DNA from 2 places in the Streptomyces sp. NPDC001532 genome. Region 2 is predicted to be linked to the other one. Evidence: riboswitches for the same ligand, from Rfam matches in the RefSeq annotation. Region 2 holds a riboswitch; the other holds the start of a gene.
The links. A riboswitch is a leader RNA that binds a small molecule or an ion and turns the genes downstream of it on or off. The one in region 2 is predicted to bind glycine.

Region 1 (6,809 bases), on a different contig from region 2:
ATCATCGCCTCGCAGAACCGGTCCAGCTCGCTCAGGTCCTCGGACTCGGTCGGCTCGATCATCAGCGTCCCGGCCACCGGGAACGACATCGTCGGCGCGTGGAAGCCGTAGTCGATCAGCCGCTTGGCGACGTCGTCGACGCTCACGCCGGTCGCCTTGGTGAGCGGGCGCAGATCGATGATGCACTCGTGCGCGACCAGCCCGCCGGGGCCGGTGTAGAGCACGGGGTAGTGCGGCTCCAGGCGCTTGGCGATGTAGTTGGCGCTGAGCACCGCCACCTGCGTGGCCCGCTTCAGCCCCTCGCCGCCCATCAGCCGGACGTACGCCCACGAGATCGGCAGGATGCCCGCGGAGCCCCAGGGCGCGGCCGAGATGGGGCCGACGCCCGTCTCCGGACCGGCCGCCGGCTGGAGCGGGTGGTTCGGCAGGTACGGCGCCAGGTGCTCGCGCACGGCCACCGGGCCGACGCCGGGACCGCCACCGCCGTGCGGGATGCAGAACGTCTTGTGCAGGTTCAGGTGCGAGACGTCACCGCCGAAGTGACCCGGCTTGGCCAGGCCGACCAGCGCGTTGAGGTTGGCGCCGTCCACGTACACCTGACCGCCGGCCTCGTGGACCTGCGCGCAGATGTCGGAGACGTGCTCCTCGAACACACCGTGCGTCGACGGGTAGGTGATCATCAGCACCGACAGCTCGTCGCGGTACTGCTCGATCTTCGCCCGCAGGTCGTCGACGTCGATCTCGCCGTCCTCGGCGGTCTTCACCACGACGACCTTCATCCCGGCCATCACGGCGCTGGCGGCGTTGGTGCCGTGCGCGGAGGACGGGATCAGACACACGGTCCGCTGCTCGTCGCCGTTGGCCCGGTGGTAGCCGCGCACGGCCAGCAGACCGGCCAGCTCGCCCTGCGATCCGGCGTTCGGCTGGAGCGACACCTTGTCGTAGCCGGTGACCTCGGCGAGACGTTCCTCCAGCTCGCGGATGAGCGTGAGGTAGCCCTGCGCCTGCTCCTCGGGCGCGAACGGGTGCAGCTGCCCGAACTCCGGCCAGGTGACCGGCTCCATCTCGGTGGTCGCGTTGAGCTTCATGGTGCAGGAGCCCAGCGGGATCATGCCGCGGTCCAGCGCGTAGTCCCGGTCGGCGAGCCGACGCAGGTAGCGCAGCATCGCGGTCTCGGAGCGGTACTGCTGGAAGACCGGGTGGGTGAGGAAGTCGTCGGTGCGCAGCAGGGCGTCCGGCAGGGCGTCCTCGGTGGTCGCGTCCAGCGCGTCGATGGTGCCCTCGACGCCGAAGGCGTTCCACACCGCGGCCAGCTGGGCCCGCGAGGTGGTCTCGTCGCAGGCGATCGACACCTGGTCGGCGTCGACGAGCCGCAGGTTGACGCCGTTCACCCGGGCGGCGGCCACGATCTCGGCGGCCCGGCCCGGCACCCGCACGGTCAGGGTGTCGAAGAAGGCGCCGTGGACGATCTCGGCCCCGCCCTTCGCCAGGCCCGCGGCCAGGATCGACGCGTACCGGTGGGTGCGCCGCGCGATGCCCCGCAGCCCCTCGGGGCCGTGGTAGACGGCGTACATACCGGCCATCACCGCGAGCAGCACCTGCGCGGTGCAGATGTTGCTGGTCGCCTTCTCACGGCGGATGTGCTGCTCGCGGGTCTGCAGCGCCAGCCGGTACGCCTTGTTCCCGTCGGCGTCCACGGACACACCCACGAGCCGCCCGGGCAGGCTGCGGGCCATCTTCTCCTGGACGGCCATGTAGCCGGCGTGCGGCCCGCCGAAGCCCATCGGCACACCGAAGCGCTGCGTGGTCCCGACGGCGATGTCGGCACCCAGCTCACCGGGCGACTTCAGCAGCGTCAGCGCGAGCAGGTCGGCGGCGACGGTGACGAGCGCGCCCCGCTCGTGGGCCTGGTCGATGAGCGGCTTGATGTCCCGTACGGCACCGGAGGCGCCGGGGTACTGGACGAGCACGCCGTTGATCTCCCGCCCGTCCAGCTCGGCCGGGATGCCCTCGTCGAGGTCGGCGACGACGACCTCGACGCCGGTCGGCTCGGCGCGGGTCTGGATCACGGCGATGGTCTGCGGCAGCGCGTCCGCGTCGACCAGGAACAGGCCCTTCTTGTTCTTGCCCATGCGCCGGGACAGCGCCATCGCCTCGGCCGCGGCCGTGCCCTCGTCGAGCAGCGAGGCGCCGGAGGTCGGCAGGCCGGTGAGGTCGGCGACCACGGTCTGGAAGTTCAGCAGCGCCTCCAGGCGCCCCTGGGAGATCTCGGGCTGGTACGGCGTGTAGGCCGTGTACCAGGCCGGGTTCTCCATCACATTGCGCAGGATCACGGGCGGCGTGAAGGTGCCGTAGTACCCGAGTCCGATCATGGAGTCGAGGACCTGGTTGCGGTCGGCCAGCCCTCGCAGCTCGGCCAGCACCTCGGCCTCGGTCCGCGCACCCGGCAGGTCCAGGGCGTCGGCGTTCTTGATCACATCCGGGACCGCGGCGGCGGTGAGCTCGTCCAGCGAGCCGTAACCGACCTGCGCGAGCATCTTCGCCCGAGCCTCGTGGTCGGGTCCGATGTGGCGCTGCTCGAACGGTGTGCCCTGTTCGAGCTCGGAGAGCGGAATGCGATGCTCGGTCATTGCGGAGGCCTCCTGGTCTGACGCGACCTGCGAGGGGCACCACGGCGCGGGTGCCCGGACGGCCTCCCCCTCTGTCATCTCAACCTGAGAGTTTCACCGGACCCGCCCTAGGGGGATCCGGCTTTCACCGTCGGTGAGAGCGGAAGCCGTCGACACCCGCCCTGCTTTCCAGAGTGACCTCGTCCGTGCGGTACATGGGCCTGAGAGATTCCGGGGAGGATTTGCTCCTTCGGCGCCTCCGGTGATCTCCGGAGGACTCTCCCGCACGGGGTCAGCAGCCGTTGTCAGCCTACCAGCGAGGTCAACGCCCAGGCGTTCGAGTGGCCGGGTTCACCATTGTGCTCTTTCGTAGTGCTTACGGATGAGTTGCGACGACGTGGAGGGCCCGTGCTGACCGATATCGATCCGCGCAACCTGATCGGCCGCAAGGCGTTCGACCGCAACGGCACCAAGATCGGCACCATCGACGAGGTCTATCTCGACGACGCGACCGGCGTGCCGGAGTGGGCCGCCATACGGACCGGCCTGTTCAGCAGGGATGCCTTCGTCCCGCTGGAACCCAGCGAAATGATCGAGGGCAGCCTCCACGTGCCTTTCGACCGCGCCCTGATCAAGGACGCCCCGGACTTCGGCGTGGGCCGTCATCTCTCCCCGGAGCAGGAACTGCAGCTCTACCACCACTACGGTCTGGACATCGCGGCCCCACCCGCCCTGCCGGACCACGATTTCGGCAAGCTGGCGGGCACGGACGAGCCCTGACCCGACCGAAGGAGAGCCACCAGCCCGGCCGAGCCGCGCACCCCGACTTCACCCACCCAGCCCGCTCGGCCTCCCCAGTCCCTCAGCAATGCACACCCGGCACCGCCTGCCTCACCACGCTCAGGCCTCAGCAGCCCCAGCGACAACGGCTCCGCCGACTCCAACACCGAATCGCCCACCCGAAACGTCCGCACCGACCCGGCCCGGAGGGCACCGAGAACCGCACAGGCGCACCCTCCCCGGCCGTACCCCTACTCGGCCCGGCCGAGCCGCACACCCCGACTTCACCCACTCACTCCCGGCACCACCGTCGCGCCGCCCCCGGCACCACCTCACCTCGCTCGATCCTCACCGGCACCAGCGACAACGGCTCCGCCGACTCCAGCACCGAATCGCCCACCCGGAACGTCCGCATCCGACCCGACCCGCCCCGGCCCGGACGAGGCCGCCGAGCACCGCACAGGCACCCTCCCCGGCCCACTGCCCCGCACCCCGCCGTCCCCCTACTCAGCCCCACCGAGCCGCACACCCCGACCGCACCCACCCAGCCCGCTCGACCACGCTCCACAGCCGCTTAGCCACTCACTCACGCACTCCCGGCACCACCCTCGCGCCGTCCCCCGGCACCACACCACCCCGCTCAGGCCTCACCGGCACCAGCGGCAACGGCTCCGCCGGCTCCAGCGCCGGATCGTCCACCCGGAACGTCCGCACCCGCCCCGGCTCCGACCAGGGCGTCTCGAACCGCACGGTCACCCTCCCGAGCCCGCTGCCCTGCACCCAGCCGTGCCCGTACTCGGCGTGCCGCACATCGTGCCCCGCCGACCAGCGCCGCTCGACCGGCTCCACCTCCCCGGGCGCGTGCTCCTCGGCCGCCGCCTCCTCCGCGGGCCCATCCTCCCGTTCCCCCGCGGCCTGGGCGAACAGGTCTTCCTGCGTGTAGTCCGCGAGTCCGCTGACGCCGACCCCGAGCAGCCGGACGCCGCCCGTCGTGTCCACGGCCTCCAGCAGCCGCGCCGCGGCCTCACGGACCACCGCCGGGTCGTCCGTGGGCCCGCGCAGCGTCTCGGAGCGCGTCAGCGTCGAGAAGTCGTATCGGCGCACCTTCAGCACGATGGTCCGCCCGGACAGCCCCGCCCCCCGCAGCCGCCGCACGCACCGGTCCGCGAGCCGCTGCACCTCGAGCCCCACCCGGAGCCGGTCGTGGATGTCCACGTCGTAGGTGTCCTCGACCGACACCGACTTCGTCTCGCGCTCGGCGACCACCGGCCGCTCGTCCCGCGCCAGCGCCATCGCGTACAGGGCATGCCCATGCGCCTTGCCCACCAGGCGCACCAGCTCGTCCTCACCCGCCTCGGCGAGCTCCTCGACCGTGGTGATCCCGGCCCGCCGCAGATGGTCTCCCGTCGCCGGCCCCACCCCCGGCAGCGTCCGCACCGACATCGGCCCGAGCAGTGCCCGCTCCGTTCCCGGTTCGATCACGAGCAGCCCGTCCGGCTTGGCCTCCTCCGAGGCGATCTTCGCGAGCATCTTGGAGGCGGCCAGCCCGACCGACCCGGTCAACCCGGTGACCTCCCGGATGTCCGCGCGCAGCTTCGTCCCCGCCAGCCGCGCCGACATCTCGTCCCAGGCCGCTCCCCCGGCCTCCAGATCCACGAAAGCCTCATCGAGACTCAGCGGCTCCACCAGCGGCGACAGCGACCGCAGCAGCGCCATCACCTGCTCGCTGATCGACCGGTAGAACCCGAAGCGCGGCACCAGATACGCGGCGTTCGGCGCCAGCCGCCGCGCCTGCCCCATCGGCATCGCCGAATGCACCCCGAAGACCCGGGCCTCGTAGGACGCGGTGGCGACCACTCCGCGCGGTCCCAGCCCGCCCACGACGACGGCCTTCCCGCGCAGGCTCGGCTTCGACGCCTGCTCCACCGAGGCGAAGAAGGCATCCATGTCGAGATGCAGGATCGTGGGCGCGGTTCTCACATCTCCGATGCTGCACCACGCCACTGACAATGCGGCGGTACACCGCTGACCCACCGCACGCCGGGGCCCTCACCAGGCCTCTCGCGCCCCGTGCAGCGCGTCCCGGACCCGCGTGGGGCTCCGGCGGCCCCTCAGACCGCCCGGTTGCGACGCCGGGCCAGTTCGTCGGCCGGGTTGTGCCCGACCAGCGTCTCTCCGGTGTCGATGCGCTCCCCGTGCAGCTGCGACAAGGCGCTCTCGACGTCCCGCCACACGACGCCGACCGCGATCCCGAAGATCCCCTGCCCGCCCTGGAGCAGCGCGTGGACCTCGTCGGGCGAGGTGCACTCGTACACCGTCGCACCGTCGCTCATCAGGGTCATACGCTCGAGATCACGGAAACCGCGTTCTCTGAGATGCTGCACGGCGGTGCGAATGTTCTGGAGCGACACCCCCGTGTCGAGAAACCGCTTCACGATCTTCAGGACCACGACGTCCCGGAAGCTGTACAGCCGCTGGGTCCCCGACCCGTAGGCGGGTCGTACGCTCGGCTCGACCAGTCCGGTGCGCGCCCAGTAGTCCAGTTGCCGATAGGTGATTCCGGCGGCCGCACAGGCCGTCGGACCTCGGTAGCCGACCTCCTCGGGCTCCTCGGACGCCGCGCCCTCACCGCCGGGCACCACCGTGGGCCGCTGGGGAACGCGGTCGGTCGCCCTGCCGGGTTGCGGATACCCCCTGCCCGACCGCAGCTGAGAACCGGGGGGAGGGTACGGACCGCTCTCCCCGAGACTGCGTCCGGGGGCACCCCCAGCCGTACCGTCGCCGCTGCTTCTCACGCCGACCTCCGTCCTTGACCTGCCTTCTCGACGGTAGGCAGTCACCAAGGGTGCGTCAACGATCGCCACACTCGGCACGCCGAGTGATAATCACCCTAGGAGTGGTTTCCCGCACCCCACCGCGGGGAAAGGCTAGCCGAATGCTCTCGGCCGGAGCCGCAGGACGCTCTCACTCGCCGCTGGCAATTGCCGACGTCGGCACAGGGCGGAGTGCGGCCCGGCCGACCGAAAGTCCGCCGGGCCGCCCCCATTTCACTGGCTGCTGCTGCCGAAGTCCTCGGGCGAGATCTGGTCCAGGAACTCGCGGAATTTCTCCACCTCGTCCTCCTGCTCGTCCGGGATCGCGATACCGGCGTCGTCGAGCACCCCGTCACTGCCGTAGATCGGCGTTCCGGTGCGCAGGGCCAGCGCTATGGCATCGGATGGGCGGGCGCTCACCTCGACGCCGCTGGCGAACACCAGCTCGGCATAGAAGACGCCCTCACGCAGATCGGTGATGCGCACTTCGGTGAGCTCCTGGCCGACGGCCTCCAGCACGTCCTTGAACAGGTCGTGGGTCAGCGGTCGTGCGGGGGCCATGCCCTGCTGGGCGAAGGCGATCGCCGTCGCCTCCCCCGGCCCGATC
Region 2 (6,809 bases):
AGCAGATCGATCCCGCGAGTGGTGACGTTCTCGCCGAGCTGACCGGCGGCGACCTCGAAACCGGCGTCGCGGACCTCGGCGAACAGCTCCTCGTGGATGAGGTGCACCTGCCGCAGGTTCGGCTGCGACGGGTCCCGCTTCATCCGGAACCGGTGCTTCACCGTCGTCCCGGCGTGCACGTCGCCCTCCACGCCGAGACCCGCGAGCAGTGTGATGCCGTCGCGGTTCGGCTTGGAGAAGGAGTACGTGCCGTTGCTGCTGACCGCAGCGATCGTCCCACCCATGCGCACAGGGTATCGAGCGGGTGTGCGCGCGGTCAGCACTCGATGATGTTCACCGCCAGCCCGCCCCGGGCCGTCTCCTTGTACTTGACCGACATGTCCGCGCCGGTGTCCTTCATGGTCTTGATGACCTTGTCCAGGGACACCTTGTGGGAGCCGTCGCCGCGCATCGCCATCCGCGCCGCCGTGACCGCCTTCACCGCGGCCATGCCGTTGCGCTCGATGCACGGGATCTGGACGAGGCCGCCCACCGGGTCGCAGGTCAGACCGAGGTTGTGCTCCATGCCGATCTCGGCCGCGTTCTCCACCTGCTCCGGGGAGCCGCCCAGCACCTCGGCGAGCGCGCCCGCCGCCATGGAGCAGGCGGAGCCGACCTCGCCCTGGCAGCCGACCTCGGCGCCGGAGATGGAGGCGTTCTCCTTGAAGAGCATGCCGATGGCGCCGGCGGCGAGCAGGAAGCGGACCACGCCGTCCTCGTCGGCGCCGGGCACGAAGTCGATGTAGTAGTGCAGGACCGCGGGGATGATGCCGGCCGCGCCGTTGGTGGGGGCGGTCACGACCCGTCCGCCGGCCGCGTTCTCCTCGTTCACGGCCATCGCGTAGAGGGTGATCCACTCCATCGCGTGGGCCAGCGGATCGCCCTCGGCGCGCAGCTGGCGCGCGGAGACCGCGGCCCGGCGGCGCACCCGCAGTCCGCCCGGCAGGATGCCCTCGCGGGACATGCCGCGCGACACGCAGGCCCGCATGACCCGCCAGATCTCCAGCAGGCCCTCGCGGATCTCCTCCTCGGTGCGCCAGGCCCGCTCGTTCTCCAGCATCAGCGAGGAGATCGACAGCCCGGTCTCCTTCGTCAGGCGCAGCAGCTCGTCGCCCGTGCGGAAGGGGTACTTCAGGACGGTGTCGTCCAGCTTGATCCGGTCCGCGCCGACCGCGTCCTCGTCGACGACGAAGCCGCCGCCCACCGAGTAGTACGTCTTGGTCAGCAGCTCGGCACCGGACGCGTCGTAGGCCCACAGCGTCATGCCGTTGGCGTGGTACGGCAGCGCCTTGCGGCGGTGCAGGACCAGGTCGGTGTCGAAGTCGAAGGCGATCTCGTGGTCGCCGAGGAGCCGGATGCGGCCCGACTCCTTGATCTGCTCCACCCGCTCGTCGGCGCTCTCCACGTCGACCGTGCGCGGCGAGTCGCCCTCCAGGCCGAGCAGCACCGCCTTGGGCGTGCCGTGGCCGTGGCCGGTGGCGCCGAGCGAGCCGTACAGCTCGGTGCGGACCGAGGCGACCGAGCCCAGCGTGTCCTCGTTGCGCAGCCGGCGGGCGAACATGCGCGCGGCGCGCATCGGGCCGACCGTGTGGGAGCTGGAGGGGCCGATGCCGATCGAGAACAGGTCGAAGACCGAGATGGCCACGTCAGACTCCTCAATGCGGGTGGTGGCGGGGCACCCGGTGGGGTGCCCCGCGCGGGGTGGTGCTTACTTGCCCACGCTCGGGTAGAGCGGGTGCTTGTCCGCCAGGGCGGTGACCCTGGACTTGAGCGCCTCGGCGTCGTAGGACGGCTTCAGCGCCTCGGCGATCACGTCCGCGACCTCGGTGAAGTCCTCGGCGGTGAAGCCGCGGGTGGCGAGGGCGGGGGTGCCGATCCGCAGGCCGGAGGTCACCATCGGCGGGCGCGGGTCGTTCGGGACCGCGTTCCGGTTGACGGTGATGCCGACCTCGTGGAGCCGGTCCTCGGCCTGCCGGCCGTCCAGCTCGGAGTCGCGCAGGTCGACGAGGACGAGGTGGACGTCGGTGCCGCCGGTGAGGACGTTGATCCCGGCTTCGCGGGCGTCCGGCGCGGTCAGCCGGTCGGCGAGGATTTTCGCGCCTTCCACTGTACGGCGCTGGCGCTCCTTGAAGTCCTCCGAGGCGGCGACCTTGAAGGAGACCGCCTTGGCGGCGATCACATGCTCCAGCGGGCCGCCCTGGAAGCCCGGGAAGACCGAGGAGTTCAGCTTCTTGGCGAACTCCTGCCTCGCCAGGATGATGCCGCCGCGCGGGCCGCCCAGCGTCTTGTGGGTGGTGGACGTCACGACGTCCGCGTAGGGCACCGGGTTCGGGTGGAGGCCGGCCGCGACCAGGCCCGCGAAGTGCGCCATGTCGACCCACAGCCGGGCCTCGACCTCGTCGGCGATCCGGCGGAACTCCGCGAAGTCCAGCTGCCGCGGGTACGCCGACCAGCCGGCGATGATCACCTTCGGGCGGTGCTCCTTGGCGAGGCGCTCGACCTCGGCCATGTCGACCAGGCCGGCCTCGTCGACGTGGTACGCGACCACGTCGAACTGCTTGCCGGAGAAGTTCAGCCGCATCCCGTGGGTGAGGTGGCCGCCGTGCGCCAGGTCCAGGCCCAGGATGGTGTCGCCGGGCTGGGCGAGGGCGAAGAGCGCCGCCTGGTTGGCGGAGGCGCCCGAGTGCGGCTGGACGTTGGCGTACTCGGCGCCGAACAGCTCCTTGACCCGGTCGATCGCGATCTGCTCGGCGACGTCGACGTGCTCGCAGCCGCCGTAGTAGCGGCGGCCCGGGTAGCCCTCGGCGTACTTGTTGGTGAGGACCGAGCCCTGCGCCTCCATGACCGCCAGCGGGGCGAAGTTCTCGGAGGCGATCATCTCCAGCGTGGACTGCTGGCGGCGCAGCTCGGCGTCGACCGCGGCGGCGATCTCCGGGTCGAGCTCGTGCAGGGACGTGTTCAGGACAGTCATCGGTGGCGGGCTCCTCAGCCGGCGGTGTGGGCGGCGTACTCGTCGGCGGAGAGCAGGTCGGCCGGCTCCTCCGCGACGCGCACCTTGAACAGCCAGCCGCCCTCGAAGGGGGCGGAGTTCACCAGCGACGGGTCGCTGACGACGTCGTCGTTGATCTCGGTGATCTCACCGGAGACGGGCGAGTACAGGTCGCTGACGGACTTGGTCGACTCCAGCTCGCCGCAGGTCTCGCCCGCGGTCACCGTGGAGCCGACGGCCGGGAGGTCGGCGTAGACGACATCGCCGAGCGCGTTGGCCGCGAACTCGGTGATACCGACCGTCGCGACGCCGTCCTCGGCGGCCGACAGCCACTCGTGCTCCTTGCTGTAGCGCAGCTGCTGGGGGTTGCTCATGGCCTGAATTCTCCTGTACGCGGGGGAGTGGTGATGAAGAGGGGACTGCCGGCGCCATGCCTGAGCAGCGGGAATGTGCCCGGGTTCACACAGGTGCCGGGTGCGGACCGTGCTCGGTGGCTACTTCTGGCGCTTGTAGAAGGGGAGTGCCACGACCTCGTACGGCTCATGGGTGCCCCGGATGTCCACGCCGACCCCGGACGTGCCCGGCGCGGCGTGCGCGGCGTCGACGTACGCCATCGCGATCGGCTTGCCCAGCGTCGGGGAGGGCGCCCCGGAGGTGACCTCGCCGATCACCTCGCCGCCGGCGACCACGGCGTACCCGGCGCGCGGCACCCGGCGGCCCTCGGCGACCAGCCCGACCAGGACCCGCGGCGGGTTCTGCTCGGCGCGCGCGGCGGCCTCGGCGAGCGCCTCGCGGCCCACGAAGTCGCCCTCCTTGTCGAACTTGACCACCCGGCCGAGCCCGGCGTCGAACGGCGTCAGGGAGGTCGACAGCTCGTGCCCGTACAGCGGCATGCCCGCCTCCAGGCGCAGGGTGTCGCGGCAGGACAGCCCGCACGGCACCAGGCCGACGCCCTCGCCCGCCTTGGTCAGCGCCTGCCACAGCTCCACGGCGTGCTCCGGCTTCACGAACAGCTCGAAGCCGTCCTCGCCGGTGTAGCCGGTGCGGGCGATCAGCGCCGGGACGCCGGCGACGGTGCCGGGCAGACCCGCGTAGTACTTCAGACCGTCCAGGTCGGCGTCGGTGAGCGAGGCGAGGATCCCCGGCGACTGCGGTCCCTGCACGGCGATCAGCGCGTACGCGTCCCGGTCGTCGCGCACCTCGGCGTCGAAGCCGGCCGCCCGCTCGGTGAGGGCGTCCAGCACCACCTGGGCGTTGGAGGCGTTCGCGACGACCATGTACTCGGTCTCGGCCAGCCGGTAGACGATCAGGTCGTCCAGGATGCCGCCGTCGGCCCGGCAGATCATCGTGTAGCGGGCGCGGCCCACGCCCACGGAGGCGATGTTGCCGACCAGGGCGTGGTTCAGCAGCCGCGCGGCCTCGGCGCCGGTGACCGTGATCTCGCCCATGTGGGAGAGGTCGAAGAGACCCGCCCTGGTGCGGACGGCGAGGTGCTCGTCGCGCTCGGAGCCGTAGCGCAGCGGCATGTCCCAGCCGGCGAAGTCGGTCATCGTCGCGCCCAGCGAACGATGCAGGGCATCGAGCGCGGTGTGACGGAGTTCGGAACTGCTCATCGGTCGGTCGTCTCCCAGGGCATGAACGCATGACGGGCGAGGAAAGGTCCTCCCCATCTGTCATCGGAACCTGAGAGGTTCGCCGAGACCCCCGCACGGGGTAGGTCACGGCTTGCACCTTGGGTGGAGCCGCGGCAGCGGCTCGCTTTTCAGATGTGCCTCGCCCGCGCGGTAACGGGGCCTGAGAGATTCAAGGGAGGGACTTGCTCCTTCGGCGCCCCGGCGACACGACTGCCGGGAACTCTCCCGCGCGGATTCAAACGGCCGGTATGCAGTTGGCGGGCTCATCATTGCACGCCGCGCCGGATCGTGGCAGGCCGCATCTGTAACCGTGTTGTGGCGCTCCGCGTACGAAAATGCAAGGCATTGCGTATTACCTTCTCTTTACACTCGACGGGGAGGGGAACTCGTGAACCGCCCCAGGGGAGGACGATCACGGTGAAGAGGACCACGGCGTACGCCACCGGCACCGGCTACGCGGTGCCCGGTCAGTTGGCCGCCCCCGCCGGGGAGGCGTGCGCCCCGCTGCCGTCCCCCGTCGTCCGCGACCTGCGCGAGCGCGCCGGCCGCAGCCCGCGCGCACTGCTCTTCGGCCCCCGCGACCTGGTCGTCGTCACCGGCCTGCCCGGCAGCGGCAAGTCCACCCTGATGCGGCGCACCGTCCGCGGCCCGCGCGTCGACTCCCAGGACACCCGCGACCGCTGGGACACCCGGATGCCCCGCTTCCTGCCGTACGCGCTCTACCGGCCGCTGGTCCGCCTCGCGCACTACGCCGGACTGCGCCGCGCCCTGCGCACCGGCGAGGGCGTCGTCGTCCACGACTGCGGCACCCAGGCCTGGGTGCGCGCCTGGCTGGCCCGCGAGGCCCGCCGCCGGGGTGGCGCCCTGCATCTGCTGCTGCTCGACGTCAGCGCCGAGCAGGCCCTGGCCGGCCAGCGCGCCCGCGGCCGCGGCGTCTCGCGGTACGCCTTCCTGCGCCACCGCTCCGCCGCCACCCGCCTGCTGCGCGCCACCCGCCGCGGCGCCCTTCCGCACGGCTGCGGCTCGGCGATCCTCCTGGACCGCGCCGCGGCGGACACCTTGAGCCGGATCGGGTTCACGGGCTGAGGCCGGGCGCGGCGCCGGGTGCGGTTAGCCTGTGCGGTCCAGGCAGTGGTACGAAGCAGGCGGTAGGCAGATGGACTTCCCGGCGGACTTCTCCGCGGACTTCCCGGCACAGGCGCACCCCCAGCCGCACGGCGGCTGGCCCGGCAACGAGCTGGAGGAGGTGCTGTCCGCCGCCCTCGGCGCGGGACCCGCGGCCGGCGGCCGGATCGTCGAGGTGCTGAGCCGCAGCTTCGTCTGGGTTCCGCTGCCCGGCGGCGGCGGTCCGGACAGCGCCGCCCTCGACCTGCCCGCCGTGGAGATCGACGGCCAGGCCTACGTCCCGGTGTTCAGCTCCGAGGAACAGCTCCGCCAGATCGCCGGCGCCCACATGTCGTACACCATCGCCCCCGCCGTCGAGTTCGCCCGCGGCCTGCCCCCGCAGGCGGGCCTCGTGCTGAACCCCGGTGGCGTCGTCGGCATACCCCTGCCGCCGCCCGCCGTCGCCGAGCTCTGCCGGGCCGGCCGCACCCCGCTGGACGGCCCCGCGGCCGGCGGCCGGGTCCGGCTCTTCGAACCGGACTGGCAGGAGGACCCGGTCGACTTCCTCACCGCCGCCTCCGCCGAGTTCGACGCGACCGGCGTCGTCCTGACCGCCCGCCGCTGCCTCGCCGTCGTCGAGACGGCCGACCCGGTGATGTTCGTCGGCGTCGAACTCTCCCAGTGGGAGGGCGACGTCCGCACCGTGCCCCTGGACGCGCTCGGCCGCGCCCTCGGCGGCACCCCGGTGAAATGGCCCGTCAACCTGATCCTCCTGGACGTCGCCGACGACCCGGTGGGCCACTGGATGCGCGAGCGGGTCCGCCCCTTCTACACCCGGGGGCACTAGCGGGACCCCTGGGGCTCGGGGAACCGCGCGGGCAAGCACCCGCGGCCCGTACCCCGACACGACACAACCCCGGAGTCAGCAGGCACCCTTAAGCTAGGGTCACGGCTCGAATCAGGGTGTTGTACGAAGGGGCGGTAAACAGTGAGCGCGAGCGGCACCGCCGCGGCCGGCCAGGTCGAGCACATGCTGCGCCAGG

Region 1: linked by a shared signal. The riboswitch ahead of gcvP (aminomethyl-transferring glycine dehydrogenase) and the one ahead of gcvT (glycine cleavage system aminomethyltransferase GcvT) in region 2 are both predicted to bind glycine.

Annotation. Positions count from the first base shown of each region.
Region 1 covers NZ_JBEPAL010000018.1:7,698-14,506, reverse strand. Annotated here, with positions in the region: gene gcvP (aminomethyl-transferring glycine dehydrogenase) at 1-2,630, opposite strand, end outside; glycine riboswitch at 2,809-2,904, opposite strand; gene ABT232_RS18180 (PRC-barrel domain-containing protein) at 3,018-3,389, shown strand; gene ABT232_RS18175 (DNA polymerase IV) at 3,972-5,369, opposite strand; gene ABT232_RS18170 (MerR family transcriptional regulator) at 5,501-6,184, opposite strand; gene ABT232_RS18165 (bifunctional nuclease family protein) at 6,437-6,809, opposite strand, start outside.
Region 2 covers NZ_JBEPAL010000040.1:47,731-54,539, reverse strand. Annotated here, with positions in the region: gene ABT232_RS29700 (MOSC domain-containing protein) at 1-284, opposite strand, end outside; gene ABT232_RS29695 (L-serine ammonia-lyase) at 317-1,684, opposite strand; gene glyA (serine hydroxymethyltransferase) at 1,748-3,010, opposite strand; gene gcvH (glycine cleavage system protein GcvH) at 3,025-3,402, opposite strand; gene gcvT (glycine cleavage system aminomethyltransferase GcvT) at 3,523-4,641, opposite strand; glycine riboswitch at 4,689-4,800, opposite strand; glycine riboswitch at 4,801-4,900, opposite strand; gene ABT232_RS29675 (AAA family ATPase) at 5,080-5,748, shown strand; gene ABT232_RS29670 (enhanced serine sensitivity protein SseB) at 5,819-6,613, shown strand; gene ABT232_RS29665 (enhanced serine sensitivity protein SseB C-terminal domain-containing protein) at 6,755-6,809, shown strand, end outside.